DNA from 4 places in the Streptomyces sp. NBC_01166 genome. Region 1 is predicted to be linked to each of the others. Evidence: riboswitches for the same ligand, from Rfam matches in the RefSeq annotation. Region 1 holds a riboswitch; each other region holds the start of a gene.

Region 1 (7,743 bases):
GCGACCTGCGAACCCGCCGACTCCAGCAGCACCGTGCGCCGCTCGGTGCCGAACTTCTTCGCCACCGCGGCCAGTTCGGCCGAGACCATCTTGCGCAGTTCGGCGTCCGACTCCAGGATCGCGGTCAGCTGGGCGATCTCCTCGTTGAGCTTGTCGCGCTCGCTCTCCAGCTCGATCCTGTCGAAGCGCGTGAGCCGGCGCAGCGGGGTGTCCAGGATGTACTGGGTCTGGATCTCGCTCAGCGAGAAGCGCTCCATCAGGCGCTCCTTCGCCTGCGCCGAGTTGTCGCTGTCCCGGATGAGCCGGATGACCTCGTCGATGTCGAGCAGCGCCACGAGGAGGCCCTCGACCAGGTGCAGCCGGTTGCGCCGCTTCGTCCTGCGGAACTCGCTGCGCCGGCGCACCACGTCGAAACGGTGGTCGAGATAGACCTCGAGGAGTTCCTTGAGCCCCAGGGTGAGCGGCTGGCCGTCGACCAGCGCGACGTTGTTGATGCCGAAGGACTCCTCCATCGGCGTCAGCTTGAAGAGCTGCTCCAGCACGGCCTCCGGCACGAAGCCGTTCTTGACCTCGATCACCAGACGCAGACCGTGCGCCCGGTCCGTGAGGTCCTTGACGTCCGCGATGCCCTGGAGCTTCTTCGAGCCGACGAGGTCCTTGATCTTGGCGATCACCTTCTCCGGACCCACGGTGAAGGGCAGTTCGGTGACGACGAGACCCTTGCGACGGGCCGTGACGCTCTCTATGGCGACCGTGGCGCGGATCTTGAACGTGCCGCGCCCCGCGGCGTAGGCGTCCTTGATGCCGCCGAGGCCGACGATCCTGCCGCCGGTGGGCAGGTCGGGACCCGGGACGAAGCGCATCAGCGTCTCGAGGTCCGCACCCGGGTGCCGGATGAGGTGGCGGGCGGCGGCGATGACCTCGCCGAGGTTGTGCGGGGGCATGTTGGTAGCCATGCCGACCGCGATACCGGAAGCGCCGTTGACCAGGAGGTTCGGGTACGCGGCCGGGAGGACGACCGGCTCCTGTTCCTGGCCGTCGTAGTTCGACTGGAAGTCGACGGTGTCCTCGTCGATCGACTCCGTCATCAGCGACGTGGCGTCGGCCATCCGGCACTCGGTGTACCGCATGGCGGCCGGCGGGTCGTCGTTGCCCAGCGAGCCGAAGTTGCCGTGCCCGTCGACGAGGGGCAGGCGCATGGAGAACGGCTGTGCCATGCGCACCAGTGCGTCGTAGATCGACGCGTCACCGTGCGGGTGCAGTTTGCCCATCACTTCGCCGACGACGCGTGCGCACTTCACGTAGCCGCGGTCGGGGCGGAGCCCCATCTCGTTCATCTGGGACACGATGCGGCGGTGCACGGGCTTCATGCCGTCGCGGGCGTCGGGCAGAGCCCTGGAGTAGATCACCGAGTACGCGTACTCGAGGAAGGAGCCCTGCATTTCGTCGACGACGTCGATGTCGAGGATCTTCTCCTCGAAGTCGTCCGGCGGCGGGGTCTTCGTGCTGCGGCGGGCCATCGCGGCTGCGACTCCTTCACAGATTCTGTCGGGCAACCTCAGGTTCTGACGCGGACCATTGTGGCCCGCCGTACTGACAACACCGACCTCGACCCGTCCGAAGCGGTCCTCAGGGCCTCCGCGGAGCCCCCGTTCACGGCAGTATCTACGACAACATTCACCCGGCGGGAACTTCGCCAGGTGCCCGTTCGCTTGCCTAGAGTGGCAGGTCCGGCAGGAAATCCTGTACCGATCGAAGGGACGTACATGCCCATGGGTCACACGGCCACAGCCCAGGCCGGTTCCGGCGGCTTGACGGCGACCGAGCACCGTCTGGCGAACGGCCTGCGGGTGGTGCTCTCCGAGGACCACCTGACCCCCGTCGCCGCGGTCTGCCTCTGGTACGACGTCGGCTCCCGCCACGAGGTCAAGGGGCGCACAGGTCTGGCTCACCTCTTCGAGCACCTGATGTTCCAGGGCTCGGGCCAGGTCAAGGGGAACGGGCACTTCGAGCTCGTCCAGGGGGCCGGTGGTTCCCTGAACGGCACGACCAGCTTCGAACGCACCAACTACTTCGAGACGATGCCGACGCACCAGCTGGAGCTGGCCCTGTGGCTCGAGGCCGACCGGATGGGCTCCCTGCTCGCCGCGCTCGACGAGGAGTCCATGGAGAACCAGCGGGACGTCGTGAAGAACGAGCGCCGCCAGCGCTACGACAACGTCCCGTACGGCACGGCCTTCGAGAAGCTCACCGCCCTCGCCTACCCGGAGGGCCACCCGTACCACCACACGCCAATCGGCTCGATGGCCGACCTGGACGCGGCGACGCTGGAGGACGCGCAGGCGTTCTTCCGTACGTACTACGCGCCGAACAACGCGGTGCTCTCCGTGGTCGGGGACATCGACCCGGAGCAGACGCTCGCCTGGATCGAGAAGTACTTCGGCTCCATCCCGTCCCACGACGGCAAGCAGCCCCCGCGTGACGGCACGCTGCCGGGCATCATCGGCGAGCAGCTGCGCGAAGTGGTCCAGGAGGAGGTCCCCGCGCGTGCGCTGATGGCCGCCTACCGGCTGCCGCACGACGGCACCCGGGAGTGCGACGCCGCGGACCTGGCGCTGACCGTGCTCGGCGGCGGCGAGTCGTCCCGTCTGCACAACCGGCTGGTGCGCCGCGACCGTACGGCGGTGGCCGCGGGATTCGGGCTGCTCAGGCTGGCCGGCGCGCCGTCGCTCGGCTGGCTGGACGTCAAGACGTCCGGTGGCGTCGAGGTGCCGCAGATCGAGGCGGCCGTCGACGAGGAGCTGGCCCGCTTCGCCGAGGAGGGCCCCACGCCGGAGGAGATGGAGCGCGCCCAGGCGCAGTTGGAGCGCGAGTGGCTCGACCGTCTCGGCACGGTCGCCGGCCGCGCGGACGAACTGTGCCGGTACGCGGTCCTGTTCGGCGACCCGCAGCTCGCCCTGACCGCGGTGGGCCGTGTGCTCGACGTGACGGCCGACGAGGTCAAGGCAGCCGCCCGGGCGCACCTGCGCCCCGACAACCGTGCGGTCCTGGTCTATGAGCCGGTCGAACCGGCCGACGAGACCGAGGGCACCGACGCGCCCGAAGGGGCCGACAAGTGACCGACGCCGCCGTGACTGGAGTAGCGATGGAGTACCACCCGCAGCCGACCGCCGGCGAGGCCAGGCCCTGGGCCTTCCCCGCGCCCGAGCGCGGCGCCCTGCCCAACGGGCTGACCGTGCTGCGCTGCCACCGGCCCGGCCAGCAGGTCGTCGCCGTGGAGATCTTCCTCGACGCCCCGCTGGACGCGGAGCCCGAGGGCCTGGACGGTGTGGCCACGATCATGGCGCGCGCGCTGTCCGAGGGCACGGACAAGCACTCCGCGGAGGAGTTCGCCGCCGAGCTGGAGCGGTGCGGCGCCACGCTGGACGCCCACGCGGACCACCCGGGTGTCCGCGTCTCCCTGGAGGTACCGGTCTCCCGGCTGACCAAGGCCCTCGGCCTGGTCGCGGAGGCCCTGCGGGCCCCGGCCTTCGCGGAGAGCGAGATCGAGCGCCTGGTGGGCAACCGCCTCGACGAGATCCCGCACGAGCAGGCCAACCCGGCCCGGCGCGCGGCCAAGCAGCTCTCCAAGGAGCTCTTCCCCGCCACCGCACGGATGTCGCGCCCGCGCCAGGGCACCGAGGAGACGGTCCGGCGGATCGACGCCGCCGCCGTACGCGCCTTCTACGACGCCCATGTCCGCCCGTCCACGGCGACGGCGGTCGTCGTCGGCGACCTCACCGACGTGGACCTGGACGCGCTGCTCTCCGACACCGTCGGCGACTGGTCGGGCAATGCGGGCCAGGCCCGGCCCGTGCCCCCGATCACCGCGGACGACACCGGCCGTGTGGTCATCGTGGACCGCCCGGGAGCCGTGCAGACGCAGCTGCTGATCGGCCGGATCGGCGCGGACCGGCACGACAGCGTGTGGCCCGCCCAGGTCCTCGGCACGTACTGCCTGGGAGGCACCCTGACCTCCCGGCTGGACCGTGTGCTGCGTGAGGAGAAGGGCTACACCTACGGCGTCCGGGCCTTCGGACAGGTGCTGCGCTCGACGGCGCCCGACTCCTCGTCCGGGGCGGCGGGTGCCGCGATGCTCGCCATCAGCGGCTCCGTCGACACCGAGTCCACCGGGCCCGCGCTGGACGACCTCTGGAAGGTCCTGCGCACCCTCGCGGCCGAGGGGCTCACCGACGCCGAGCGGGAGACCGCCGTGCAGAACCTCGTGGGCGTCGCCCCGCTCAAGTACGAGACGGCGGCGTCCGTCGCGGGCACCCTGGCCGACCAGGTGGAGCAGCACCTCCCGGACGACTACCAGGCGAAGCTGTACGCACGCCTGGCCGACACCGGCACGGTCGAGGCGACCGCCGCCGTGGTCAACGCGTTCCCGGTCGACCGGTTGGTCACCGTCCTGGTCGGGGACGCCGCTCAGATCAAGGAGCCCGTGGAGGCGCTCGGTATCGGTGAGGTGTCGGTCGTCAGCGGCTGACAGAACCGGACATGACGGACCCCGGCGGCTGCACTCCCGCCGGGGTTCTGTCATGTGTCCGTATTGCGGAGAAGATTGCGATACATCCTGTGGGATGTGCGACAAAAGGCCCTTTCCGTTTGGCGGGGGAAAGTCCCCCGATCTAGCGTCGGCGCGGCTGTCCGCCGGACGACTGCCGCGCCCGCGGCGCCGGACAGCCATCGCCGAGTCCCCGTCAGGCGCGAGCCTGGGGAGCCGGGGACCCATGTAGTCCCTGGGGTGAATCGGATCCCTGTACCTCGTCGGAGGCGCAGGGGGCCGTAGGAGACCTTCCTGCTCCGAACCCGTCAGCTAACCCGGTAGGCGAGAAGGAAGGAAAGGACCAGCCCCTCCATGGCGTTCATCCGTGCCACCGGGAAGCACCGTGCCCCGAGCCGCCTGACGCGCAAGAGCGCCAAGGTCGCCGGCGTCGCCGCCCTGGCCACCACCGGCGTACTCGGTGCCACGGCCTCCCCGGCCCTCGCCGCGGACTCCGAGGTCGCCGCGGGCGGCACCGGCCTGACCCAGACGGTCGCCCTCGACACCACCCTCGCCGCCCAGATCGAGGCTCAGGCGAAGGCCCAGAAGCACCAGGCCGACGTCGCCGCGAAGGCCGCGGCCGAAGCGAAGGCGAAGGCCGAGGCCAAGCGCAAGGCGGAAGCCCGCGCCAAGGAGGCCCGTGAGGAGAAGGCGCGCGCCGCCCGCGCCGCCGAGCGCGCCCGGCTCAACGCCTTCCACCTCCCCGTCGCCGGTTCCCACGTCACCACCGGTTACAAGTCCGGTGGCGCGCTCTGGTCCTCCGGCTCCCACTCCGGCGTGGACTTCCAGGCCGCGTCCGGCACCTCCGTCGTCGCGGTCGGCGCCGGTACGGTCGTCGAGGCCGGCTGGGGCGGCGCCTACGGCAACAACATCGTGCTCAGGATGAAGGACGGCACGTACACCCAGTACGGCCACCTCTCCTCGATCGGCGTCTCCGTCGGCCAGAGCGTCGGCTCCGGCGAGCAGATCGGTCTCTCCGGCTCGACCGGCAACTCCACCGGGCCGCACCTTCACTTCGAGGCCCGGACCACCCCCGAGTACGGCTCGGACATGGACCCCGTCGCCTACCTCCGCGCCCACGGCGTCCAGGTCTGACCCCGCGCCGCACCGCGATCTCCGACGAAGGCCCCGGCACCGCCGGGGCCTTCGCCGTGTCCCGGGGCGACGCGTGCCGAAGCCCCGCGGAAGTGCTCCCTGGCCAAAAGATATCCATGGATTCCACCCCGCCATCGGAAATTCCGGCCGGTTGCAATAGAGTCACAGAACAGGCGTCGATCGGCCGCGTTTCGCGGGGATTAAGGCGGAGGTTCGGACATGCGCATTCCCGCGCATTCGGTATGCACGGCAATCCGTGACGACATCGTCTCCGGTGTCTTCGAACGCGGCAGCCGCCTCACCGAAGAGGTGCTCGCGCGTCGCTACGGCGTCTCCCGCGTCCCCGTACGCGAGGCGCTGCGCACCCTGGAGTCCGAAGGGTTCGTCGTCACCCGCCGGCATGCGGGTGCCTGTGTCGCCGAGCCCACCGAGCAGGAGGCGGCCGATCTCCTGGAGATACGTATGCTCCTGGAGCCCCTCGGGGCCGCACGTGCGGCGCAGCGCCGCACCGAGGCGCATCTCAAGGTGCTCCGCGGTCTGGTCAGACTGGGCCAGGAGCGGGTGCGCCGGGGCGAGGGGGAGGACCTGCGCTCCCTCGGGGGCTGGTTCCACGAGACGCTGGCGCAGGCCTCGGGGAGCCCCGCGCTGATCGCGCTGCTCACCCAGCTCCGGCACAAGATCGCCTGGATGTACGCGGTCGAGCAGCCGGTCCGCCCCGCGGACTCCTGGGCCGAGCACGGCGCTCTGGTCGACGCCGTTGCCCGCCGTGACACCGAGCGGGCCAGGGCGCTCGCCGTCCAGCACGCCGAGCGGGCGACAGCGGCCCACCGGCTGCGGCGCGCGCCTGGGCACGCGCCCGGCCAGGCCCGGGTGAGGACTTCGCAACACCCCGTAAACATCGCGGGAGTCCGTCATTAACAATTGCGCCGTATACAAAGAGAGTAATTATCGGAGGGCTTTCTTTTTGCTGCCCTGATCCATGCTTTCCGGAGCTCTGCCCGCTCCGCTTCGGGAAACAGGAAAGCCGCGGCTCCCGGTCGGGGGTGCCGCGGCTTTTCCGCAGAAAAAATTCCGGTTCGAAGTGACCGGAATCAGACGGTCTCCGGGAGCTCCTCGAGCCCCTCGGCGACCAGCTTGGCCAGACGGTCCAGGGCGGCCTCGGCGTTGTCCGCCTCGGATGCGAGCACGATCTCCTCGCCGCCCTGGGCGCCCAGGCCGAGCACCGCGAGCATGGAGGCGGCGTTCACCGGGTTGCCGTCGGCCTTGGAGATCGTCACGGGGACGCCGGAGGCCGTGGCGGCACGGACGAAGATGGAAGCGGGGCGGGCGTGCAGGCCCTCGGCCCAACCGACGTTGACGCGGCGCTCAGCCATGGTTCTGCCCTTCACGTAACAATGGGTTGTCTAGACCAGTCTCTCATGCAGTGCGCGCTGCCGTGCCCGGCACCGTCACCGGCCTGTCCGCCGTCCGCCGGCACCCCCAGCGTGCCCTTGCCCGGATCCCGCCGCTACCGGTGCCACGAGCCGTAGGCTTTGCCCATGGAGCCCACTCCGGAGCAGAGTCCGCATCACGCGTACCCCGACCACTGGGAGGCGGACGTGGTGCTCCGCGACGGTGGCACCGCGCGGATCAGGCCCATCACCACGGACGACGCCGAGCGGCTGGTCAGCTTCTACGAGCAGGTGTCCGACGAATCGAAGTACTACCGCTTCTTCGCCCCGTATCCGCGTCTCTCCGCCCGAGACGTGCACCGCTTCACCCATCACGACTACGTCGACCGGGTGGGACTGGCCGTCACGATCGGCGGCGAGTTCATCGCCACCGTCCGCTTCGACCGGATCAACGAGCAGGGCAGGCCCGCCTCGGCCCCCGCCGACGAGGCGGAGGTCGCCTTCCTCGTGCAGGACGCCCACCAGGGCCGCGGCGTGGCGTCCGCCCTCCTCGAACACATCGCGGCGGTGGCCAGGGAGCGGGGGATCCGCCGTTTCGCCGCAGAGGTGCTGCCCGCCAACAACAAGATGATCAAGGTGTTCCGGGACGCCGGCTTCACCCAGCAGCGCAGC
Region 2 (7,743 bases), 2.7 Mb from region 1:
CCGCCCCGTCGCCCCCGGCTCACCCCGGCGCACCTCGGCCGCGTCCGGGTCGACCACCGTATAACCGGTCTCGCCGGGCAGCACGTAGTGCAGGTGCTGGCGCGCGAGACGGCGGATGTACGCGTCGTCCTTGAGCCGCGCCTTCTCGTCACGCAGCTCCTCGGTCCGCTGGTGCGCCTCTCGCGAGAGCCTCTCCTGGTCGGCGATCTGGTCGCGCTGGGAGATGTACTGCCGCATGGGATACGCGAGGGCGACCACCAGGGAGCAGACGATCAGCGCCAGGAACGCGGCCCGCCCGGTGAGCCTGGAGCGGCGGGCCTGGCGGCGGTTCTGGGACCGGTAGACGCGGGCCGCCGTCTGCTCACCGAGCAGTCGCAGCCTGGTCGCGGTGGAGAACCGGTCGCGGTCCTTCCCGGCCATGTCTCACGCCTCCCCGTTACGCACGTCCGTCCCCGCACACGGTACGGGACCGGATGCGGGGACGGACGGAGGCTGGTGCTCCGGACTCGGGCTGTCAGCCCTCGAAGCGGAACCGCGGGAACGCCGAACGTCCGGCGTACACAGCGGCGTCGTCGAGGATCTCCTCGATGCGCAGCAGCTGGTTGTACTTGGCGACGCGGTCCGAGCGGGCCGGGGCACCGGTCTTGATCTGGCCGCAGTTCACGGCGACGGCGAGGTCGGCGATGGTGACGTCCTCGGTCTCACCGGAGCGGTGGGACATCATGCACTTGAAGCCGTTGCGCTGGGCCAGCTCCACGGCGTCCAGGGTCTCGGTCAGCGAACCGATCTGGTTGACCTTGACGAGCAGGGCGTTGGCCGAGCCCTCCTCGATGCCGCGGGCGAGGCGCTCGGGGTTGGTGACGAACAGGTCGTCGCCGACGATCTGCACCTTGGAGCCGAGCTTGTCGGTGATGACCTTCCAGCCCGCCCAGTCGTCCTCGTACAGCGGGTCCTCGATGGAGACCAGCGGGTACGCGGAGACGAGCTCCTCGTAGTACTCGGTCATCTCGGCGGCCGAGCGGGACTTGCCCTCGAACTCGTAGACGCCGTCCTTGTAGAACTCGGACGCGGCGACGTCGAGCGCGAGCGCGATGTCGCGGCCCGGGACGTAACCGGCCTCCTTGACGGCCTCGAGGATGAGGTCGAGGGCGGCGCGGTTGGACTCGAGGTTGGGGGCGAAGCCGCCCTCGTCACCGAGACCGGTGGACAGGCCCTTGGTCTTCAGGACCTTCTTCAGGGTGTGGTAGATCTCCGCACCCCAGCGCAGGGCCTCGGAGAAGGACTCGGCGCCGATCGGCGCGATCATGAACTCCTGGATGTCCACGTTGGAGTCGGCGTGCGAGCCGCCGTTCAGGATGTTCATCATCGGAACGGGCAGCAGGTGCGCGTTCGGGCCGCCGAGGTAGCGGAACAGCGGGAGGTCGGATGCCTCGGACGCGGCGTGCGCCACGGCCAGCGAGACACCGAGGATGGCGTTGGCGCCGAGGGAGCCCTTGTTCTCGGTCGCGTCCAGGTCGAACATCGCCTGGTCGATGAGGCGCTGCTCGGTGGCGTCGTAACCGACGAGCTCCGGGCCGATCTGCTCGATCACGGCGAGGACGGCCTTCTCGACGCCCTTGCCCTGGTAGCGGTTGGGGTCACCGTCGCGAAGCTCAATGGCCTCGAACGCACCGGTGGAGGCGCCGGACGGAACAGCAGCACGTCCCGTGCTGCCGTCGTCGAGGCCAACCTCGACCTCGACCGTGGGGTTGCCCCGGGAGTCGAGGATTTCCCTGGCTACGACGACGTCGATGGACGGCACGAGGCATCTCCTTCTGGGATCTGACACTGGTTGTGCAGGGTCACTGTGGCCTTGCGCCACGAGCCTAACCGGCTCGGCGCGCTCCGTCGGCCGTACGCCCGTCCCCTGGGACGAAAAAGGACCCAAGGGCCTGCATTCCGGGCAAAGCTGCAGAATTCTACTGACGAGTAACCACAACAGTTGAACACGCACCCCCTACGGCGAGCCCGAGTCCGCACCCCGCCGGAGGGTCCGGACACGGCCCCGGCCCGGCGCGCGGGGGGTCTGCGCGCCGGGCCGGGCTCCGGGGCAGGAGGAAGACCCCGGGTTACTACCGACTGCTTCGGGTTCCGACTACTTCAGGTGAAGCTGCTGACCCGGGAAGATCAGGTCGGCCTTGTCGACGATGTCGTCGTTCAGCTTGAACAGCTTCTGCCAGCCGCCCTTGACCTTCTGCGCGTCGGCGATCTTGCTGAGGGTGTCGCCGGTCTTCACCTTGTACTCGCCGTCACCCTTCTCGACCTTCTCGCCGGTGGGGGTGGTGACGGTCTTCTCGGGGACCGTGCGCTTCTCGCTGCGCGTGGTGGGCTGCTCGGCCTTGCGCTCGGGCGCGGCCTGCGGGGCCGTGTCGCCGTTCTTGCCGGAGCCGGTGTCGACACCCGGGTCCACACCGTCGTTCGTCAGACCACCGGCGCCGGCGCAGGCCCAGGCGCCCGGACCCTGAAGGTCGAGGAGCTTCTCGGCGGCGGCTATCTGCTGGTCCTTGGTGGCCAGGTCGGCGCGGGAGGCGTACTGGGTGCCGCCGGCGGCCGCCCAGCTGGACTGCGAGAACTGCAGGCCGCCGTAGTAGCCGTTGCCGGTGTTGATGGACCAGTTGCCACCCGACTCGCACTGGGCGACGGCGTCCCAGGTGTCGACGGAGGCGGCGGAGGCGCCGGTCGCGCCCATCAGCGGCACGGCGACGGCGGCACCGGCGACACCGGCGAGGGTCGCGACACGGACGGCCTTGGACGGGCGGCGGTGCTTGCCCTTGCTGGAAAGCAGCATGGTTCTCCTCACCGACGCCTACGAGGTGAGCTGTCGGGTTCGGGCCTGTGAGTTGCCCGGTCGCCCTCACTTTCGGACGACTTCACCCCTAGCCGTGTCTCCACCCGTCTTCCGACGGCCGGGTCCGGCGCTTACCTGGGTCCCCCGCTCCTGCCTACGGCGCTTTACGCGTCGGTTCCCTTCGGCCGACGGCAGGATTCGGCGTGACGGTCGAAGGTGCCCGCGGTGCGAGCGGCTCCGACCGTAAACACACGCAACCCCCACATTCAAAGATGGACATAACGGGTGATCAGCCCGTAACGGCTCCACGCGGAGGAGCGTTTTCGCAGGTCGGAGCCAATATGGACGGAGCGGGCGGACAGCGCGCACCAGTTGAAGCAAAGAGACCCATGTCTCACTTACGCATAAGTGGACATAGGCCTCTGAACTACCCCCGCTTTCGGGGTGTTTTCACGCTTTTGATCAGTTGGCGGCGGTCTCCGCCCGGCTGCCCGCCGCGTCCGCCCCGAGGTCCAGGGTCTGGCCGGGAAGGATCAGGTCCGGGTCGGAGCCCAGCTCGTCCTCGTTGGCCGCGTAGAGCGCGGTCCAGCCGCCGGGAAGCTCCTGCGCGTCGGCGATCGCCCAGAGGTTGTCGCCCTCGCGGACGGTGTACGTCCCCTCCGCGCCCTGACGCGCGTCGGATTCACCGCGCGAGGCGTGACGGCCGGAATCACGCCCGTCGTCCTGGCCCGGCCTGGCGCTCGCCTCGGGGGCCGGCGTGCCTCGGTGCTTGCCACCCGTCGCCGTGTCGTCCTTCGGGGCGCCGGACGTCCCGGAGGCCTCGGGGGACGGAGTCGCGGACGGCGTCGTGCCGTCGTCGCCACCCTCGTCCGCCTTGCCGTCCGACGCGTCCTGACCCGCCTCGCCCTTCGCGTCGGAGTCGTCCGGGCCGCCGGCGTCGTCCGAGCTGTCCGCCGGGCCGGTCGCGTCGGAGGAAGGCGTTTCGGACGGCGTCGCGGAATCCGAGGGCTCGGCCGAGGGCTCGGCGGACTCCTCGCTGCCCGGGTCGACGCCGGGCAGCCCCTCGTCCAGGGAGAGCCCGGAGATCACCGAGCAGCTGGCCCACGCCTGCGGTCCCTTGTCATCCAGGATCTTCTCCGCGACCGCTATCTGCTGCGAGCGGCTGGCGAGGTCGGCGCGCGCCGCGTACGCCGTGCCACCGTAGGCCGACCAGGTGTCCTCCGAGAGCTGCAGGCCGCCGTAGTAGCCGTTGCCGAGGTCGGCACTCCACATGCCACCGCTCTCGCACTCGGCGACCCGGTCCCAGGTCGACGCGTCGGCGGCCTGCGCGCCGCCCGCGCTGAGCAGCGGGATGGCGATGGCCGACCCGGTGACGCCTGCGGCGACGACGATGGCGGGTGCCTGACGAGGGCGACGGTGTCTGCCGGTCGCGGAGCCCATGGGATTGCCTTCCGTGTGACTGACGTGTGACGGGTGAGTCGAACGGTGAACCTAGCCGTACTCGAACGTGTGTCACAAGTCGATGCAGCGGAGATCACGTGAAAGTCACAGAGTTGACAGGCTGTCACTTTTTTCCGGCGGATGCCCCGGACCGAACTCGACGGGAAGCGTGCGCAGTCCACGCATGATGAGCCCGCCGCGCCAGCGCAAATCGGCAGGTTCCGCGGCAAGCCGCAGGTCGGGAAGGCGCCGCAGCAGGGTCGCCAGCGCCACCTGGCCCTCCAGCCGGGCCAGCGGCGCCCCCAGGCAGTAGTGGATGCCGTGCCCGTATCCGAGGTGCTGATTGTCACTGCGCGCGAGATCCAGGGTGTCCGCATCCTGGAACCGCTCCGGGTCCCGGTCGGCGGCGGCCAGCACCACGAGGACCGGGTCCCCCGCCGCGATGTCCTGCCCTCCCAGCGTCACGGGTTCGGTGGCGTAACGCCATGTCGCGAGCTCCACCGGGCCGTCGTAGCGCAGCAGCTCCTCGATGCCCGTGGCGAGCAGGTCCGTCTCCCCGGCCGCCAGCGAGCGTTCCAGGCGCTCGCGCTGGGACGGGTTGCGCAGGAGTGCGTAGGTGCCGTTGCCGATGAGGTTCACGGTCGTCTCGAAGCCGGCGAAGAGCAGGATGAACGCCATCGCCGCCGCCTCGTTCTCGCTGAGGTGCTCGCCGTGGTCGCTCGCCCGGATCAGCCCGGAGATCAGGTCGTCGCCGGGATTCTCCCTCTTGCGGTGGATGAGTTCGGCGAGATAGCCGCGCATCTTCTTGACCGACCTGGCCACACCGCCGCGCGGTCCGCCGCCGTGCCGGATCATCATGCCCGCCCAGTCGCGGAAGTCGTCCTGGTCCTCCCGGGGCACGCCCAGCAGGTCGCAGATCGCATAGATCGGCAGAGGGAACGCGAAGTCATGGATGAGGTCCGCCTTCCCCTCCTCGATGAAGGTGTCGATGAGGCGGTCCGTCAGCTCCTGCACGCGCGGCGCGAACTCCGCGACCCGGCGCGGAGTGAACGCCTTGGACACGAGCCGGCGCAGCCGGGTGTGGTCCGGGGGGTCGATGTTCAGCAGGTGCGTCATCAGCTCCGCCTTGCGCTCCCCGGGGATGCCCGTCTTCCCCTTGGCGTTCGCGGAGCCCGCGTGGTGGGCGGGGTTCTTGGAGAGCCGGGTGTCGGCGAGCGCCTGCCGGGCGTCGGCGTAGCGGGTCACCAGCCAGGCCTCGACACCGCTGGGCAGCTTCGTGCGGTGCACGGGGCTGTGCTCGCGGAGCCAGGCGTAGGCGGGGTACGGGTCGGTGGCGAACTCCCAGGTGAAGAGTTCGGGCGCTGCGTCGGGCGTGGGGGCCGTCCCGGGGCTGTCGTTCACTCCTCCACGCCATCCGGAGCGGCTCCGAGACCTTCAGCCGCCCGGATCGCGTTCCGGTAGGCGCGGGCGGCGGCCCGCAGGGCGGCCTCCGGGTCGGTGCCGTCCTGTTCGGCCTCCACGGCGAGAGCGAGCAGCCGGTAGCCGATCCCGTCGCCCTCGGGGAGTGCGGCGTCGAGGCCCGCGGCCCGGACCCTGCTGCCGAGCTTGGCGGCCAGCGCCAGGCCGGGCTGGCCGAGCGGCACCCCGTCGGTGACCGACTCGCGCTGCTTCTCGATCGCCTTCGTACGGAGCCAGTGCGCGTGGACGTCCTCCGGGGTCTCGGCGGTCTCGTCGCCGAACACATGCGGATGACGGTGGATCAGCTTCTCGACGATCGTGGCCGCGACATCGTCGATGCCGAACGGCTCCTCCTGGTCCTCCTGCGCGATCCGGGCGTGGAAGACGACCTGGAGCAGGACGTCGCCGAGCTCCTCGCGCAGCTCCTCGCGGTCGCCGTCCTCGATGGCCTCGACCAGTTCGTACGCCTCCTCGATGGCGTACTTCGCGAGGCCCTCGTGCGTCTTCTGCGAGGTCCACGGGCATTCGAGCCGGACCCGGTCCATGACCTGGACCAGGTCCAGGAGCCGCGCGCCGGGCAGGTCGTACGAACCGGGCAGCAGTTCCAGGTCCGGCATCTGTACCCGGCCCGAGCCGCCGAGCCGGGCCAGGCCGTCGGTGAGCGGCTGGTTCCCCTCGCCGCCCACCAGCACCACGACGGTCCGGCCGCCGGCACAGTCGTCCACCAGCTCCTCGGCCGAGGGTGCGGTGTGTTCCACGGCCACCCCCGCCTCCCGCAGATACGGCAGCTGCGGATGTCCGGGCTCGGCGCACAGCACGCGGTCCGCCGCGTGCAGCGTCTGCCAGGCGGGCCAGGACAGCAGACCGGGGGCGACCCGGTGGCTGGCGGTGAGCAGGACGATACGGCCGGGGTCTTCAGCGTTCACACCCCGAACCTACCTCCGGTCGGACCGGGGTCTTTCATTTGGATCGGGCTGGATCACCGAGCGGTGCCGGGGCACGCGAGACCAGCCTGATCCGAACGAGAGGCCCTGGATCAGGCGCCTGCCTCGGGCTCCTGCCCCTGGACGGGCGTGACCTGGGTGATCCACGGAGCCTTGTACGTGCTGAGCTGGACCTTCTGGTTGTCCCAGCTGCCGTAGCGCGGATTGACGTCGATGTGCAGCGCCTTCGACGCCTCGGTGAGGCTCTCGCCGACCGCCTGCACCCCGGCGGGGTTCTGCAGGTCGGCGCCGAGCGCCTGGGCCAGCTTCTGGAGCTGGACCTCCTGGCGCAGACTCGCCTCGATCTGGCCGGGCGCCACCCAGCGCTGCTCCAGCATCAGCGTCTTCACGCCCTCGTCCCCGCCGGACTGCTCGGCGGCGGCGCTGCGGATCTGCTGGATCTCCTTGCGGCTGACGCTCACCCCGGCGTCCTTCGCGGCGCGGTCCAGGACCCGCCCGAAGATCAGGCCGGACAGCTTGACCCGGGTCAGCTGGCCCGACTTCGTCACCAGCTCCCGGGACCGTTCGGAGTCCTGCTGCGCGGTGCGCACGTCGGCCGCCTGCGCCTGGACCGTGGCCACGTCGATCCGGTCGCCGCCGACCACGGCCGCGGCACCGGGATGGGCCTCACTGCCACAGGCGGTCAGGAGCGGCGCCGCGACGAGCGTTGCGGCGGTAAGGGCGAGCGCGGTGCGACGTCGGCGGTGCAAAGGAGCCTCCCGGGGAGAGTTTGTGCATCAGTGCACAAAGCCTTGCGGTGATCGATGTTAGGCAGTGGACGTGATTCGGGCCACTGCTTCGACCAACGATTTCCGGACCGGTCAGTGTGGGGTCACGGCCGAAATCCCTTCCGCCGGCCCGTTCCGGCCGTCCGCCGCCTCACACCGAGCCGCGTACGTCCTGGTGGTGGGTCAGTTGCCGGCGGAGCTCCGTGGGGAGTGGGTGATGCGGTCCGTAGGCCCGCTCGGTGTCGTACAGCAGGGCCTGCAACTGGGCGCGGCCCGCCGCGTGGTCGCCCATCCCGAGCAGGAGGTG
Region 3 (7,743 bases), 1.3 Mb from region 1:
CGGTGGGGGAGCCCGTCGCGGCCGTCGGGAGGATCGGCGGGATGGACGTCCTGCACAGGGCCCCCGACCCGGACGTCCTGCTGGTGGCCGTCGGCGTGCTCGCCCCGGTCTGTCTGCAGGCCGCCGACCTGCTCGCCGGATCCGGAATCCGCTGCACGGTCGTCGACCCGCGCTGGGTCAAACCGGTCGACGAGCAGCTGCCCGCGCTCGCCGCGCAGCACCGGCTGGTGGCGGTCGTCGAGGACAACAGCCGGTCGGGCGGGGTCGGCTGGGCCGTCGGACAGGCACTGCGGGACGCGGGCGTCGACGTACCGCTGCGGACGTTCGGCATCCCCGAGCAGTTCCTGGCTCACGCCGGGCGTGGTGAGGTACTCGCCGAGATCGGGCTCACTCCGGTGGAGATCGCCGGACGCATCAGCGCGGTGCTGGAGCGCCGCACGACCGTGCGAGAGCGGAACATGCCGAAGGAGAACGGGGCATGAAGGACGAACAGCCGGGCTTCGATCTGACGCGGCTCCTCGCGGAACGGGGGGCCGAACGCTACGAGCTCCACACCCGGCACCTCAACCACCAGCTGCCGCGGATGCTCCACACCCTCGGTTTCGACAAGGTCTACGAGCGGGCCGAGGGTGCGCACTTCTGGGACGCGGAGGGCAACGACTACCTCGACATGCTCGCCGGCTTCGGTGTGATGGGGCTGGGCAGGCACCATCCGGTCGTACGCAAGGCGCTCCACGACGTCCTGGACGCCTCGCTGGCCGACCTCACCCGCTTCGACTGCCAGCCGCTGCCCGGACTGCTGGCCGAGAAGCTGCTGGCGCACAGCCCGCACCTCGACAGGGTGTTCTTCGGCAACAGCGGTACGGAGGCGGTCGAGACCGCGCTGAAGTTCGCCCGGTACGCCACCGGCAAGCCGCGGATCCTCTACTGCGACCACGCTTTCCACGGACTGACCACCGGCTCGCTCTCCGTCAACGGTGAGAAGGGCTTCCGCGACGGATTCGCGCCCCTGCTGCCGGACACGGCCATCGCGCTCGGCGACCTCGACGCGCTGCGGCGCGAGCTGAAGCGCGGCGACGTGGCCGGGCTGGTCGTGGAGCCGATCCAGGGCAAGGGCGTCCACGCCTCACCGCCCGGCTTCCTGCGCGAGGCACAGGATCTGCTTCACCGGCACAAGGCCGTGCTCATCGCCGACGAGGTGCAGACCGGGCTCGGCAGGACCGGTGACTTCTACGCGTACCAGCACGAGGAGGGCGTCGAACCCGACCTGCTCTGTGTCGCCAAGGCGCTCTCCGGCGGCTATGTCCCGGTCGGGGCGACGCTCGGCAAGGACTGGATCTTCAAGCGCGTCTACTCCTCGATGGACCGGGTCCTCGTCCACTCCGCCAGCTTCGGCTCCAACGCCCAGGCAATGGCGGCCGGGCTCGCCGTCCTCGCGGTGATGGAGCAGGAGGAGACCGTCGCGAACGCCCGCCGCACCGGTGATCTGCTGCGCGAGCGGCTAGCCGCTCTGGTCGGCCGTTACGAGCTGATGCACGAGGTGCGCGGCCGGGGCCTGATGATCGGCATCGAGTTCGGCCGGCCGTCCTCCCTCAAGCTCCGCAGCCGCTGGGCGATGCTGCAGGCCGCCCGCAAGGGGCTCTTCGCCCAGATGGTGGTCGTGCCGCTGCTCCAGAAGCACCGGATCCTCACCCAGGTCTCCGGTGATCACCTGGAGGTGATCAAGCTGATTCCGCCGCTGGTCATCGGGGAGCCGGAGGTCGACCGTTTCGTCACCGCCTTCACCGCCGTCATGGACGACGCACACAGCGGGGGCGGGCTGATGTGGGACTTCGGCAGGACACTGGTGAAACAGGCCGTGGTCAACCGCTGATGTTGCCTCTGAGGCAAATTATTTGCCTCAGAGGATAAATCCTGGCCCAATGGAGGCATGAATCCTCCTGACGGAGGGGTGGCCGACGAGCTCCCGGGGGTCGCGCCACGCCTACGCGACCTGCGCCGCAATCGCGGCCTCACCCTGGAGAGCGCGGCGGGACGGGCGGGGCTCTCCCCGGCCCACCTCTCCCGGCTCGAAACGGGCCGGAGGCAGCCTTCGCTGCCGATGCTGCTCGGCCTCGCCCGGGTCTACGGTACGACCGTCTCCGAGCTCCTGGGTGAGATGCCGCCCGAACGTGACGCGATCGTCCGCGGCGGCCCGCCCGCCGGCACGCCCCGCTCGAACGAGCCGGGCGGCTGGCTCTACCGGCAGGCGGGCGGGCCGGGCCGCGCCATGCAGGCGCTGCACGTCCGTGTCCCGTACGGCGTGGAGGACGACCTCGTGCGCGTCCACCCCGGCGAGGAGTGGCTCTACGTCCTCGACGGCAGGCTGCGGGTCGTGCTCGGCGAGACCGTGCACGACCTCGATCCGGGGGACAGTGCGCACTTCGACTCGCTCACCCCGCACCGGATCGCGGCTCTCGACCCCGGCGGGGCGCGACTGCTCTTCGTTCACACGCTGCTGCAGAGCCCGGCCGCCGAGTTGTGCCTGGGCAGCGGGATCCACCGGCTCTGAACCCGCACACCCGTACCGTGCGCCCCCTTCGCCACCCCGGCCCGAGCGGCCGGTAGAGAGGACTGTCATGTCCGATTCGGAGTACTACGACCCGCTCACCCCGCGCAGGCCGAAGAGCAAGGACACGCAGGAGCGGCGGATGCCCCGCGGCGTAGTGATCCGGCTCTTCGCCTATCTCGTGGCCGGACACGTCATCGCGGGCTTCCTCTTCCTTCTCTTCACCGTGGCCGGCAAGGGCTGACGCCCGGCGTCACGCGCCCTCGACGAGTCGGGCACGCAGCTTCGCGCGGGTCTCGGCGCTGATCTTCAGCCCTTCCAGGAGATACCGGTCCGTGCTGCCCCAGATCTCGTCGATGGTCTCGAACGCCGCGGCGAGGTATTCGGCACGGGCGCCGAAGAGCGGATTGAGCAGTTCCATCACCTCGTCGGACATCCCCACCGCTGAGGTGTCGCTGCGGCGCACCTTGTAGCGGCGGTGCGCGTCGTTCGACTTGAGGTAGTCGGCCTCGATGGCCTCCTTCTCGACGCCGACCGCGAGCAGGGAGATCGCGATCGAGAGGCCGGCCCGGTCCTTGCCCGCCGCGCAGTGCATCAGCGCCGGCACGCTGTCCTCGGCCAGCGCGTGCAGCACACGGCTGTGTTCGGCGGTGCGGTCCTTGATGATCGAACGGTACGAGGCGATCATCCGCCCCGTCCCCTTGCCGTCGGCCAGGATCGAGCGCAGCTGCTGGATGTTGCCGTCGCGCACCAGCCGCCAGAACTCCGCGCCGTCCGCCGGGTCGGAGAGAGGGATGCTGACATTCCGGACGCCGGGCAGCTCCACGTCAAGACCGTCGAGCTTGTGGTCCGCCGCGTTGCGGAAGTCGAAGATCGTGTGCAGCCCGAGCCCGGCGAGGAAGGCGGCGTCGGCCTCCGTGGCGTGGGCGAGGTGGCCGCTGCGGTAGAGGCGCCCGTACCGCACGGTGCTGCCGTCGACGGTCGGAAGCCCGCCGACGTCGCGGAAGTTGCGAACACCGGTCAGGTCGATGTCCGTCGGCTCGGGGCCGACCGGCGGGACCTCTGGCAGCTGCGTCACAAGGGCTCCTGGGGTGTCGGGCGTCGGCGCCGCTCGCCGACGGGGGCACGCCCGCGACGATACGACATGGCTGCATCGGACAACTGTCTCGGCTGCCGTGGTCCTGGTCTCCCTGGGCGGACGAGATCGCGTCATGTCCGTATTGGTGTATTTAGCAGAACATGCCCCGCTTGTGCGGGAGATGAGGTGAGGCAGGTGAGCGGGATCATATCCGTGACGGTGTGTGGTGAGGGTGCCGGGGGGTATTCCGGACGCCGTGCGGAAAGCCAAGATCGGTAATCCACGGAGTGTGACGGGAATTCCGCGCCGGAAATGAAGCGTGGATTCCGGTCCGGAATCCACGGCTTGTTCGCGACGTCCCCGCTCGCTTACGGTCACGGTCAATCCGGACGGAACGCCTAATCCTGCCGCCGCCCGGAATCCGCACCGACTCACGTGTGGCAGGAGCGGGGGAACCAGGTAAGCCGCCGGCCGGAGGGATCCGGTACGGCTCGGGGTCAAGACGCGCACCGCGCGGCCGGGCATCTCCAGTCCGAACCCGACAGCTCACCTCGCAGGCGCCGGAGAGGAAATCCCCATGCCCGCAAAAGGCAAGCACCGTCGTACGAAGACCGGCCCGATCTCCCGAGGCGTCCTTGCCGCAGGGACCGGCGGCGCCGTTCTTGCCCTCCCGCTGATCGGCGCCACCGGCGCACACGCCGCCGAGCAGGCCGCGCCGGCCGCCAAGTCCGCCTCCGCGCACAGCGCCCCGGCCTCGGCGAAGAGCGCCCCGAAGACCTACTCCGTGGTCTCCGGCGACTACCTGGCGAAGATCGCGGGCGACCAGAAGATCAAGGGCGGCTGGCAGAAGCTGTACCAGGACAACCGTGACGTCGTCGGCGAGAACCCCAGCCTGATCCTCCCGGGCATGAAGCTGACCCTCGGCGCCAAGGCTTCCGGCTCCGCCGAGGCCGCGCCCTCCAAGTCCGCCCCGTCGGCGGCGAAGAAGGCCGCTCCGGCCGAGAAGAAGGCCGCACCGGCCGAGGCGACGTCCGCTCCCGCGGCCAAGACCGCCGACACCGGCGCGTCGGAGGAGAGCACCGGCTCCGGCTGGGTCACCCCGGTCGAGAACGCCAACGTCACCACCCAGTACCGCGCCTCGGGCGCCAGCTGGTCCAGCGGCTACCACACCGGCTCCGACTTCCAGGCGGCCTCCGGCACCAGCGTCCGGTCCATCGGCCCGGGCACCGTGGTCTCCGCCGGCTGGAGCGGCTCGTACGGCAACGAGGTCGTCATCCAGCACAGCGACGGCATGTACTCCCAGTACGCCCACCTGTCCTCGCTCGAGGTCTCGGCCGGTCAGACCGTCACCGGCGGCCAGCAGATCGGCCTCTCGGGCACCACCGGCAACTCCACCGGCCCGCACCTCCACTTCGAGGTCCGGACCGGCCCGAGCTACGGCTCCGACGTCGACCCGATCGCCTACCTGCGTTCGCACGGCGTCTCCATCTGAGACACGCCATCCGAGGGTGTCATCCCGGGCTGAAGGGGAGGGGCGGTGCGCGCTTGCGCACCGCCCCTCCCCTTATTCCGGCTTTACCAAAAACTGACCGGGTGGTCTTTCTCACCACCCGTCAACCCCTTATTACGGTCGCGTAGGTCACAATCGAAGGTGCAAGATAAGCCCTTGTGGCAGACGATTCGAGAAACAAACAACGAGGCATCATCGGGTCGTACGCAGCGATTGGCGACAGCTTCACCGAGGGCGTCGGAGACCCCGGCCCCGGCGGGACACTCGTCGGCTGGGCCGACCGGCTCGCGGTGCTCCTCGCGGACCAGCTCCCGGTTCCCGGCGCGGTGGTCGCCCCCGCGGACGACACGCACGGCAACTTCCGGTACGCCAATCTCGCCGTACGCGGACGGCTCCTCGACCAGATAGTCGAGGAACAGGTCCCCCGCGCCAAGCAGCTGGCACCTGATCTGGTGAGCTTCTGCGCCGGCGGCAACGACATCCTCCGTCCCGGCTCCGACCCGGACGATGTGGCAGAGCGCTTCGAGCGTGCGGTCGCCGACCTGACGGAGGCGGTCGGCACGGTCATGGTCACCACCGGCTTCGACACCCGTGGCATCCCCGTGCTCAAGCATCTGCGGGGCAAGATCGCCATGTACACCGCCCATGTCCGGTCCATCGCCGACCGCTACGACTGCCCGGTGCTGGACCTGTGGTCCCTGCGGTCCGTGCAGGACAGGCGGGCGTGGGACAACGACCGGCTGCACCTCTCGGCGGAGGGACACACCCGCGTCGCGCTGCGGGCCGCCCAGGTCCTCGGCCTCCAGGTGCCGGCCGACCCCGACCAGGTGTGGCCCCCGCAGGTACAGCGCGGAGCGCTCGAGGTCCGGCGCGACGACATCCAGTGGGCGCGCGAATACCTCGTCCCGTGGATCGGCCGCCGACTGCGCGGGGAGTCCTCCGGGGATCACGTCGAGGCCAAGCGCCCCGACCTCCTGCCGCTCTGACCGCTCGGCCGCTGCCCCGTCGTCGGGGGCCGGCCACGGGGAGCGGACGCCGGGCCGGGCCCGGCGGAACGAGCCCGTCCGATGCGGATACCCGCACCGGGCGGGCAGGTATCCGCTCCGGTAGGCGCAGCAGCGCCTGCCCCTCAGGCGGTCAGGACCTCGTGGTCGATGCCGAGTTCGCGGGCGAGCGCCTCCTCGGTCCACTGCAGCATGGTGGCCCGGGAGAGCGGACCCGCGTACGAAGTCATCTGGACGGCCAGCCCGTCCAGGAGCGCTGTCAGCCGCCAGGCCACGGACATCGGGTCGTCGCAGTGGAACTCGCCCGCCGCGGCCCCCTCTTCGATCACCTCGGCCAGCTCGGCCTTCCACTGCTGGTCGAGGTCTCCGGCCACCTCGCGCAGCACCGGGTCACGGAGGGCGGAGGCCCAGCCCTCGATCCACAGCCGCCAGCCCTTGGCCTGTCCGGTCGGCGCGTACCAGCGCACGGCGGACCTGAGCCGCCGGACCGCGCTGGTGCGCCGGGTCAGCAGCTTGCGCAGATGGGCGAGATCGGCCTCCGCCGCGTACGCGAACGCGGCGGCCACCAGTTTCTCCTTCGACGAGAAGTGGTAGAGCACCAGCGCGTTGCTCACCCCGAGAACGGCGGCCACATCGGCGATCCTGACCGCGGACACGCCCCGGACCTCGATCTGCTCGACGGCAGCTCGCAGGAGCTCCTCACGTCGCTCCGCCACACTCAGCCGCACTCTCGCCACGCCGTTACCCTAACCAACGCTCCGGCGCCGGCATCCGGCCCCCGTGCCCAGGGCCTACCGGTACCAGCCGAACCGCTCCGCCATCACCGGCAGACGGTCCGCGACGAGCGCGTGCGCCGCCGCCCGCGGGGTGCAGCCGTCCGCGGCCGCCCGCTCCAGGACGCGGTCCGTCAGGACGCGCATCGAGCGGCGGGTGTGTCCGAACGCCTCCTCCGCATCGGGTCCGATGTCCCCGAACAGCGTCCACCACCACCACGCGTTCGTACCGGAGTTGACGACCACATCGGGGAGAACCGTGATTCCGCGCTCGGCCAGCAGTGTCTCCGCTTCCGGGAGCACCGGCATGTTGGCCGCCTCGACCACCCAACGGGCCGTGACCGAGGCCTGGTTCACGGCGTCCACGGCGTACGACACCGCGGCCGGGACCAGCACCTCGACGTCGGCGGCCAGCCAGGCGTCGGCCGGCAGCTCCTGGTCCCCGTCGCCCAGCGCGCGCCGGTCCACCGCCCCGTGTGCGTCCCGGGCGGCCAGCAGTGCCTCGACGTCCAGGCCGGCGGGATTGGCGATGGTGCCCTTGATGTCCGCGACCGCGACGACGGACAGTCCGGCCCGGGAGAGGAAGCGGGCCGTCGCCCCGCCCATGGTGCCGAGCCCCTGGAGGGAGACCCGGGCACCGAGGTGTGGCACACCCGCCCGGTCCAGTGCGGCGAGCGTGGATTCCGCGACCCCGCACCCACCGACCAGCTCGTCCAGCCCGATCCCGTCAACCGTGACCGCGAAGGCGTCCGCGAGCCGTCGCCGTGCGCCCACCTCGTCGTCCAGCAGGGGATAGACCGCCTGGACCGTGGAGACGAGGCCGGCCTCGG
Region 4 (7,743 bases), 100 kb from region 1:
TGCGGCGGTCCCTGGCCGACGGGCAGGACGCGTGGCTGGGGAACCTGGAGCTCTGAGAGGGACCGGGAAGCCGCACCGGCAGCCTCCGCACGTCAGTGGCCGTGGCCCCCGTCCGTGGTGCTGTCGTCGTGCCCGTCCGAAGGGGTCGCCGGACGGGGGGTGTCCGCCCCGGCCCGGGACGGGACGGTGAAGGCCGCCGTCCGGACCGTGCCGTCGTGCTTGAAGTCCAGGAACAGCCGGTAGGCGGCGGAACCGGGCGCCGTCGCGGTGAACGCGACCTCCGGTCCGGCTTCCGTGGAACCGTCGCCGGGCTCCCCGTCGGGGTGCACGTGGAGATAGGCGAGGTCGCCCGCGCGCAGGGCGACGAGATGCCCGTACGCGCCGAGATAGGGCTGCAGGTCGGTGACGGGCCGGCCGTCCTTCCGCACCGTGAAGGTGAGGTGCTCCGGCACGCCGGGGCGCAGGGTGCCGTTCAGGGAGACCGTGTACCCGTCGACCTCGGTCGTCGGAGCGGGCTTCGGGAGCTCCGCCTCCTTGTGCGTCCCGGACACGGCCAGATCTGCACCCAGGGTCAGGTCCACGGCGTTCCTGTCGGCCGGCGTGAAATCTGCGAAGACCCGGTAGTCGCCGGCCGCGGGCAGCTCCACGGGGGTGCTCCACGTACCGTCGGCCGCCCGCGTGGGGTGCAGGTGGCGGTAGGTCGCCAGGTCGCGGGAGGCGAGGATCAGATGCATCTCCCTGTCGTGCTCACGCTGGAAGTCGGTGACCGGACCGCCCGACCGGTCGAGAACGGCGAAGCGCAGCTCGCTGCGCCGGTCCGCCTTCACGCGTGGGGTCCTCAGGTCGAGCGTGTAACCGCCCTCGGAGATCTGGAGGCCCCCGGCCGGAGGCCCGGTGCGGCTGCCCTCGGAGTGTGGCGCCGCACTCTCCGTGCGGCTGGAAGGCTCGGTGGTGCCGGCACCCGGGTCCGTGACGGCTCCGATGCCGTATGCGGCGCCGAACGACGCGGCCAGAGCGGCGGTGAACGCGGTGATCTTCGCGGCGGGATTCATGACTGCTCCTGTTGCCTTCTGCGTGGAGGGCTCGCGACGGTCCGACGACTCAGACCATATACCCGTGGGGGGTATCTGCAAGTGATGCTGATGAGGCTTGCGATGCATACGGGTGGGGGGTATACCTGACCGACGGGAAAGATACCCGTGAGGGGTATACTGGGTTCCGTTCGGACGAGGAGCAGTAAATGACTTCAGCCACTACCGGCGCCGACCGGGTCGAGCTCGCCATCGGCGGCATGACCTGCGCCTCGTGCGCGGCGCGGATCGAGAAGAAGCTCAACCGCATGGAGGGGGTCGAGGCCACGGTCAACTACGCCACGGAGAAGGCCAGAGTCGACTTCGCCGGGGACGTCTCGGTCGACGACCTGATCGCCACGGTCGAGGCCACCGGCTACACAGCCCGGCGCCCGGCCCCACCCCTCCCCGAGCCCGGCGGCTCCGGCGAGCCCGCCGCCGGCCGGGGCGAGGACGAGCGCGCCGACGGCGAGCTGCGGTCCTTGCGCCAGCGGCTCGTCACCGCGGTGCTGCTCGCCGCGCCGGTCGTCGCGATGGCGATGATCCCGGCCCTCCAGTTCGAGTACTGGCAGTGGCTCTCCCTCACGCTGGCCGCCCCGGTCGTCACCTACGCGGCCTGGCCCTTCCACCGTGCGGCCTGGACCAACGCCCGTCACGGTGCGGCCACCATGGACACCCTGATCTCGGTCGGCACATCGGCGGCGTTCCTCTGGTCGCTGTGGGCGCTCTTCTTCGGAACCGCCGGGATGCCGGGCATGACGCATCCATTCGAATTCACGATCAGCCGCGGCGACGGAGCGGGGAACATCTACCTGGAGGCCGCCGCCGGAGTGACGGCCTTCATCCTGGCCGGCCGGTATTTCGAGGCCCGCTCGAAGCGCAAGGCGGGCGCCGCCCTCAAGGCGCTCATGGAGCTGGGCGCAAAGGAAGTCACCGTGCTGCGCGAGGGCCGTGAGATCACCCTGCCCACGGCCGGTCTGCACGTGGGGGACCGCTTCCTGGTCCGCCCCGGCGAGAAGATCGCCACGGACGGGACCGTCGTCGAGGGCTCCTCGGCGGTCGACGTCTCGATGCTGACCGGCGAGTCGGTGCCCGTCGAGGTCTCCACAGGTGACTCCGTCACCGGGGCGACCCTCAACGCCGGCGGCCGCCTGGTCGTCGAGGCCACCAGGGTCGGCGCCGACACCCAGCTGGCCCGGATGGCCACGCTCGTGGAAGAGGCCCAGAGCGGCAAGGCCTCCGCGCAGCGCCTTGCCGACAGGATCTCCGCGGTCTTCGTGCCGGTCGTCATCGGGCTGGCGCTCGCCACGCTCGGTTTCTGGCTCGGCTCGGGTGCGGCACTCACCGCGGCCTTCACGGCGGCCGTATCCGTACTGATCATCGCCTGCCCCTGCGCACTGGGCCTGGCCACACCCACCGCCCTGCTCGTCGGCACCGGCCGCGGGGCCCAGCTCGGCATCCTGATCAAGGGACCGGAGGTCCTGGAGAACACCCGCAGGGCCGACACGATCCTCCTCGACAAGACGGGCACCGTCACCACGGGCCGCATGACGCTGCTGAAGGTCCACGCGGCCGCCTCCACGGACGAGGCCGAAGTGCTGCGCCTCGGGGGCGCACTGGAGCACTCCTCCGAACACCCGATCGCCCGGGCCGTCGCCGAGGGCGCCGCCGGGACCGTGGGCGCGCTGCCCACGCCCGAGGGCTTCACCAACGTCCCCGGCCTCGGTGTGCAGGGCGTCGTCGAGGGCCGTGCGGTCCTCGTCGGCCGGGAGAAGCTGCTGGCCGACTGGTCGATCGAACTTCCCGAGGAGCTCAGGAAGGCCAAGGACCTGGCCGAGCAGGACGGGCGGACCGTGATCGCGGTGGCCTGGGACGGCGAGGCGCGTGCGGTCCTGGAAGTCGCCGACGCCGTCAAGGAGACCAGCGCCGAAGCGGTCCGGCGGCTGCGCGGCCTCGGGCTGACCCCCGTCCTGCTGACCGGTGACAACAAGGCGGTCGCCACAGCCGTCGCGGCCGAGGTCGGCATCGACGAGGTCATCGCCGAGGTGATGCCGCAGGACAAGGTCGAGGTCGTCAAGAGGCTCCAGGCGGAGGGACGCAGCGTCGCCATGGTCGGCGACGGGGTCAACGACGCGGCCGCGCTCGCCCAGGCGGACCTGGGCCTGTCCATGGGGACGGGCACGGACGCCGCCATCGAGGCCGGCGACCTGACTCTCGTACGCGGGGACCTGCGGGTGGCCGCCGACGCGATCCGGCTCTCCCGCAGGACGCTGGGCACGATCCGCTCGAACCTGTTCTGGGCCTTCGCCTACAACGTGGCGGCCCTCCCGCTCGCCGCCGCCGGCCTGCTCAACCCCATGATCGCCGGTGCGGCCATGGCGTTCTCGTCGGTCTTCGTCGTCGGCAACAGCCTCCGGCTGCGCGGCTTCCGCGCCGCCGGCTGAGAGGACGTCCGCGCCCCGCGGACCCGCGTCCCTCGACGGGGGCGCGGGAATCGGTGAGCGGGTAGGTTCAAGGCGTGGCCACTCTGCTGATCGTGCATCACACCCCCTCGCCCAACTGCCAGGCGCTGTTCGAGGCGGTGCTCTCCGGCGCGACGACGGAGGACATCGAAGGCGTCCGGGTCGTGCGACGGGCGGCGCTCTCCGCCACGGCCTCCGACGTGCTCGCGGCCGACGGCTACCTCCTCGGCACCCCGGCGAACCTCGGGTACATGTCCGGCGCCTTGAAACACTTCTTCGACCAGGTCTACTACCCGTGCCTGGACGGGACGAAGGGCCGGCCCTTCGGCTACTACGTGCACGGCGGCAACGACGTCACCGGCGCCGTACGGGGCATCGAGACGATCACCACGGGCCTCGGATGGCGGCGTACGGCCGACGCCGTGACTGTCACCGGTGAGCCGGGCAAGGCCGACACGGAAGCGTGCTGGGAACTGGGGGCGACACTCGCCGCCGGACTGATGGGCTGACAGACTCCCGGCTACGGTCACCCTCGCACCACCCGGGCCGGCACCTCCTGGGCATGCCGCCGTACCCGGACGGCAGATGCCGCGTCAGGTGCGGTCGATGTGCACGCTGGTCGACTTCACGCGGGCCGTGGCCTGCATGCCGACCTCGAGTCCCAGTTCCTCCACGGCTTCCCGGGTGAGCAGCGAGACGAGGCGGTGCGGGCCGGCCTGGATCTCGACCTGTGCCGCTACGTCGCCCAGCTTCACCGCGGTGACGATGCCGGGGAAGGCGTTGCGGGCCGAGGTGTAGGGGACCTCTTCCTCGCCGGGGGAGGCCTGACCGACCTCGATCGAGAACGCGGCCAGATCACGGCCGTCGATGAGGCGGCGCCCGCCCTCGTCGCGATGGGTCGCTACCCGGCCCGCGTCCGCCCAGCGGCGGGCGGTGTCCGGGCTCACGCCGAGAAGACGTGCCGCCTGCCCAATGGTATAGGTCTGCATGTGCTGCACGATATGGCTCAACGGCTTGCATTTGCAAGGTACTCATGAAGTCAGCCTCGCATCTGCGAATCCTTCTCAGGTCCGTTGCGCGACCTGCGGGCTTCCGCCGGGCGCCTGAGTCGACGCCCCCCGCCCGCCCCGTCTCAGTGCGGCCTCCAGGTGAGCTTGCCGCCGCCCACCCAGCGGATGACGGCCGGGTCGTCGAGGTCGTGGACCGGAATGCCGGCCGCCGCGGCGGCGATCAGCACATCCGTCATCGCCGTCGCACTCCCGATCACCTCTCCGTCGATCTCCACGATCCGGAAGGGGGGATGGCCGGGCTGGACGGGCAGGACGGTGATCCGGGGCGCCGAGGCGAGAGGGCTTTCAGTCATAGGCGGATCGGTTCCACGCGGGCGCCCTCGGTATGCGCCTGAGCCTCAGCTGTGAGTCGTATGCCCGATTTGAGGTAGTTTTTTGGAATTAATCCTGTAATCCATAAAAGGCCATTTCGTGTGACCTGGGGCCTTCGCGCGGGCGCAAAACGCCCGAATCGGACTCCGTGACCAGGGTCACTTCATGGGTCCCGGACGCAGGGGTGCGGTAGTCGGTTCCCTTCTGCGCCAAGAGAAATGGGCGACGCGATGTGGGGTGGATTACATGAATTCCCGAGAATTGATCTTGCGAATGAATTGTGATCATCGCGCCAGGCTTGTTCCTTTCCCTATTTCTCGCCTACGGTCACCATCACTCCGGGCGGAACGCCGAATCCTGCCGCCGTCCGGTTACCCGACCACTTCTCGTACGGCAGGAGCGGGGGACCCAAGTAAGCGCCGATCCGGTTTCCGGAGCGGCTCGGGGTGAAGTCGCATTCGCATGCGGCCGGGCATCTCCAGCCCGAACCCGACAGCTCACTTCGCAGGCGACGGAGAGGAATTCAGCATGCCCGAAAACGGTAAGCACCGTCGTTCCAGGACCAGTTCGCTCACCCGCGGCATCATCGCCGTGAGCACGGGCGGAGCCGTCCTGGCCCTCCCTGTGATCGGTGCGACCGGAGCCTTCGCGGCCCCGGCCCAGCCGGCCGCCGTGGAAAAGGCTGCGACGTCGACTGCCGCGTCCGGCAAGGGAATTGCCGCGCAGAAGTCCAAGTCCACCACCTATTCCGTGATCTTGGGTGACACCCTTGCGAAGATCGCACGCGAGCATTCCGTGAACGGTGGCTGGAAGGCCCTGTACGAGAACAACGAGAAGGCTGTCGGCGGAAACCCCGACCTGATTCACCCCGGTCTGAAGCTGACCATCGGCGGCAAGGCCGAGAACAAGTCGGCGGACAAGGGTGGGAAGGCCGAATCCAAGGCCTCCGCCTCGTCCGACCGTGCCTCTGAGGGCGCCGACCGCGCCGACCGGTCGGAGCGCACGAGCACCCCCACCGCCGCGGAAGGCGCACCTGCCGCCGCCGAGGCCGCTCCGGCCGCCGAGCCGGTCTCGTACACGAACGACCTCGACGGCTGGATCAAGGAGTCGCTCGCCGTCATGGCCGAGCACGGCATCCCCGGCAGCTACGAGGGCATCCACCGGAACATCATCCGCGAGTCCGCGGGCAACCCCCAGGCCATCAACAACTGGGACATCAACGCGATCAACGGCGTGCCGTCCAAGGGTCTGCTCCAGGTCATCGACCCGACCTTCCAGGCCTACCACGTGCCCGGTACGTCGATGGACAGCTACGACCCGGTCGCCAACATCACGGCCGCGTGCAACTACGCCGCGGACAGGTACGGCTCCATCGACAACGTCTTCGGGGCCTACTGAGCCTCGCCCAGGCGGGACCGCTGCCGCACGGGCGTGTGACAGAGGGACAGTAGTGACGGGTGGTGCGGGTTCGGCGGAACCCGCACCACCCGTCGTCCGTTTTCGGCGGGCCGATCGGCTCCGGAGGCCCCCGCGCCGTCGGCATCACGACGGCCGAGGTGTCGCCGACAGGCCGGGCGGGGTGCGGGTGACTGGTTTCGTACAGGTTCGTCGTCCATACTGCCCGCCGTGGAGCAGCGCATAGATTCGAACACCAAGCCCGAGTTCGCCGCAGGGACAGACCCGGCGTACATCCCTGGCCTGACGGCCCCTGTCCCCGCGCGGACGGAGGCGGAGAAGGCGGCGCCCCAGGAGCCCGAGGAGGCCCAGGAGACCCGGGAGACCGGGACTGCGGACGCGCTCGCCGACGGGGCCCCGGACGAGTCCGCGGCCGCCCCCGAGGACGCCGCCGTGGACGACAAGGCCTCCGACGACACGGCCGGGGGTGACGACGAGGCCCCGGCCGGCGGGACGGCCCCGGAGGCCGAGCCCGTGCCCGCCGGCAGGAGCGCCGTCGATGAGGACGGCCCCGTCTTCGAGGTCAGCGACCGGCGCGGATCCATCAGGGTGGACGCGGACGGCGTTCGCTTCCGCCTCGACGACCAGGAGGCGGAGTTCGACTGGGCCGAGATCGGTGCGGTCGAGGTCAAGACCGGCCGCTTCGGGCGCCGGTTCACCGTGACGGTCCACCTGTCGAGCCGCCGGTGGTTCAACGCCGAGGTCGAGGCCGGATCCCGGGGCGACCTCAAGGGGTGGACGGCGGAGCTCGACGAGGCGCTGGACGCTTACTTCGAAGAGGCCTGACCTCTTCGGGGCATGCCTGAGCACCGGGCCGGACGGCCGGCCCGGTGCTCAGGCACGCCGTGGAGCCGTCAGGCTCCCGGAGCCGTGCCGAGCACCACCGACCGGGTCAGATGGCGCGGCAGGTCGGGGTCGAGGCCACGGGCCGCCGCTCGGGCGATCGCCAGCCGCTGGACCCGGACCAGGTCGGCCAGCGGGTCCAGTCCGCTCTCCACCCAGCGGGCCCCGGTCGCCAGCACCTGCTCCCGCAGCCCCTCCGGAGCGGCGCCGAACATCCAGGTCGCCGTCCCGGCCGTGGCGATGCTGATGGGGCCGTGGCGGTACTCCATCGCCGGATACGACTCCGTCCAGGACAGGGACGCCTCCTTCATCTTGAGCGCCGCCTCGTTGGCGATCCCCACTGTCCACCCCTGCCCCAGGAAGCTGAACTGGTCGCATTCCAGGAGCCCTTCGGGCAGCGGCTCCGCCAGCGCGGTCTCCGCGTCCCGTACGACGTCCTCGGTGTGCAGCCCGAGATGGGCGCGGAACAGCGTCAGCGCGGTCGTCGCGAACCTCGTCTGGACCACGGACCGTTCGTCGGCGAAGTCGAGG

What was found. A riboswitch is a leader RNA that binds a small molecule or an ion and turns the genes downstream of it on or off. The one in region 1 is predicted to bind cyclic di-AMP.
Positions count from the first base shown of each region.
Region 2: linked by a shared signal. The riboswitch ahead of OG379_RS16225 (transglycosylase family protein) and the one ahead of OG379_RS28750 (M23 family metallopeptidase) in region 1 are both predicted to bind cyclic di-AMP.
Region 3: linked by a shared signal. The riboswitch ahead of OG379_RS33875 (peptidoglycan DD-metalloendopeptidase family protein) and the one ahead of OG379_RS28750 (M23 family metallopeptidase) in region 1 are both predicted to bind cyclic di-AMP.
Region 4: linked by a shared signal. The riboswitch ahead of OG379_RS29190 (transglycosylase SLT domain-containing protein) and the one ahead of OG379_RS28750 (M23 family metallopeptidase) in region 1 are both predicted to bind cyclic di-AMP.

Region 1 covers NZ_CP108613.1:6,234,750-6,242,492, forward strand. The annotation lists gene OG379_RS28735 (DNA topoisomerase (ATP-hydrolyzing) subunit A) at 1-1,520, opposite strand, end outside; gene OG379_RS28740 (pitrilysin family protein) at 1,767-3,119, shown strand; gene OG379_RS28745 (M16 family metallopeptidase) at 3,146-4,528, shown strand; cyclic di-AMP (ydaO/yuaA leader) riboswitch at 4,720-4,888, shown strand; gene OG379_RS28750 (M23 family metallopeptidase) at 4,901-5,680, shown strand; gene OG379_RS28755 (GntR family transcriptional regulator) at 5,900-6,598, shown strand; gene OG379_RS28760 (HPr family phosphocarrier protein) at 6,772-7,053, opposite strand; gene OG379_RS28765 (GNAT family N-acetyltransferase) at 7,219-7,743, shown strand, end outside.
Region 2 covers NZ_CP108613.1:3,542,598-3,550,340, forward strand. The annotation lists gene OG379_RS16215 (septum formation initiator family protein) at 1-420, opposite strand, end outside; gene eno (phosphopyruvate hydratase) at 515-1,801, opposite strand; gene OG379_RS16225 (transglycosylase family protein) at 2,135-2,827, opposite strand; cyclic di-AMP (ydaO/yuaA leader) riboswitch at 2,828-2,999, opposite strand; gene OG379_RS16230 (transglycosylase family protein) at 3,290-4,267, opposite strand; gene OG379_RS16235 (cytochrome P450) at 4,373-5,668, opposite strand; gene OG379_RS16240 (nucleoside triphosphate pyrophosphohydrolase) at 5,665-6,651, opposite strand; gene OG379_RS16245 (SurA N-terminal domain-containing protein) at 6,762-7,418, opposite strand; gene OG379_RS16250 (protein kinase domain-containing protein) at 7,588-7,743, opposite strand, start outside.
Region 3 covers NZ_CP108613.1:7,490,501-7,498,243, forward strand. The annotation lists gene dxs (1-deoxy-D-xylulose-5-phosphate synthase) at 1-482, shown strand, start outside; gene OG379_RS33855 (aspartate aminotransferase family protein) at 479-1,873, shown strand; gene OG379_RS33860 (helix-turn-helix domain-containing protein) at 1,931-2,551, shown strand; gene OG379_RS33865 (DUF6126 family protein) at 2,619-2,792, shown strand; gene OG379_RS33870 (tyrosine-protein phosphatase) at 2,802-3,626, opposite strand; cyclic di-AMP (ydaO/yuaA leader) riboswitch at 4,041-4,199, shown strand; gene OG379_RS33875 (peptidoglycan DD-metalloendopeptidase family protein) at 4,204-5,118, shown strand; gene OG379_RS33880 (SGNH/GDSL hydrolase family protein) at 5,295-6,122, shown strand; gene OG379_RS33885 (TetR/AcrR family transcriptional regulator) at 6,266-6,877, opposite strand; gene OG379_RS33890 (Glu/Leu/Phe/Val dehydrogenase dimerization domain-containing protein) at 6,932-7,743, opposite strand, start outside.
Region 4 covers NZ_CP108613.1:6,336,672-6,344,414, forward strand. The annotation lists gene OG379_RS29160 (NUDIX domain-containing protein) at 1-56, shown strand, start outside; gene OG379_RS29165 (hypothetical protein) at 93-1,052, opposite strand; gene OG379_RS29170 (heavy metal translocating P-type ATPase) at 1,241-3,514, shown strand; gene OG379_RS29175 (flavodoxin family protein) at 3,589-4,041, shown strand; gene OG379_RS29180 (helix-turn-helix transcriptional regulator) at 4,126-4,521, opposite strand; gene OG379_RS29185 (hypothetical protein) at 4,665-4,895, opposite strand; cyclic di-AMP (ydaO/yuaA leader) riboswitch at 5,253-5,438, shown strand; gene OG379_RS29190 (transglycosylase SLT domain-containing protein) at 5,443-6,312, shown strand; gene OG379_RS29195 (hypothetical protein) at 6,541-7,155, shown strand; gene OG379_RS29200 (SIS domain-containing protein) at 7,224-7,743, opposite strand, start outside.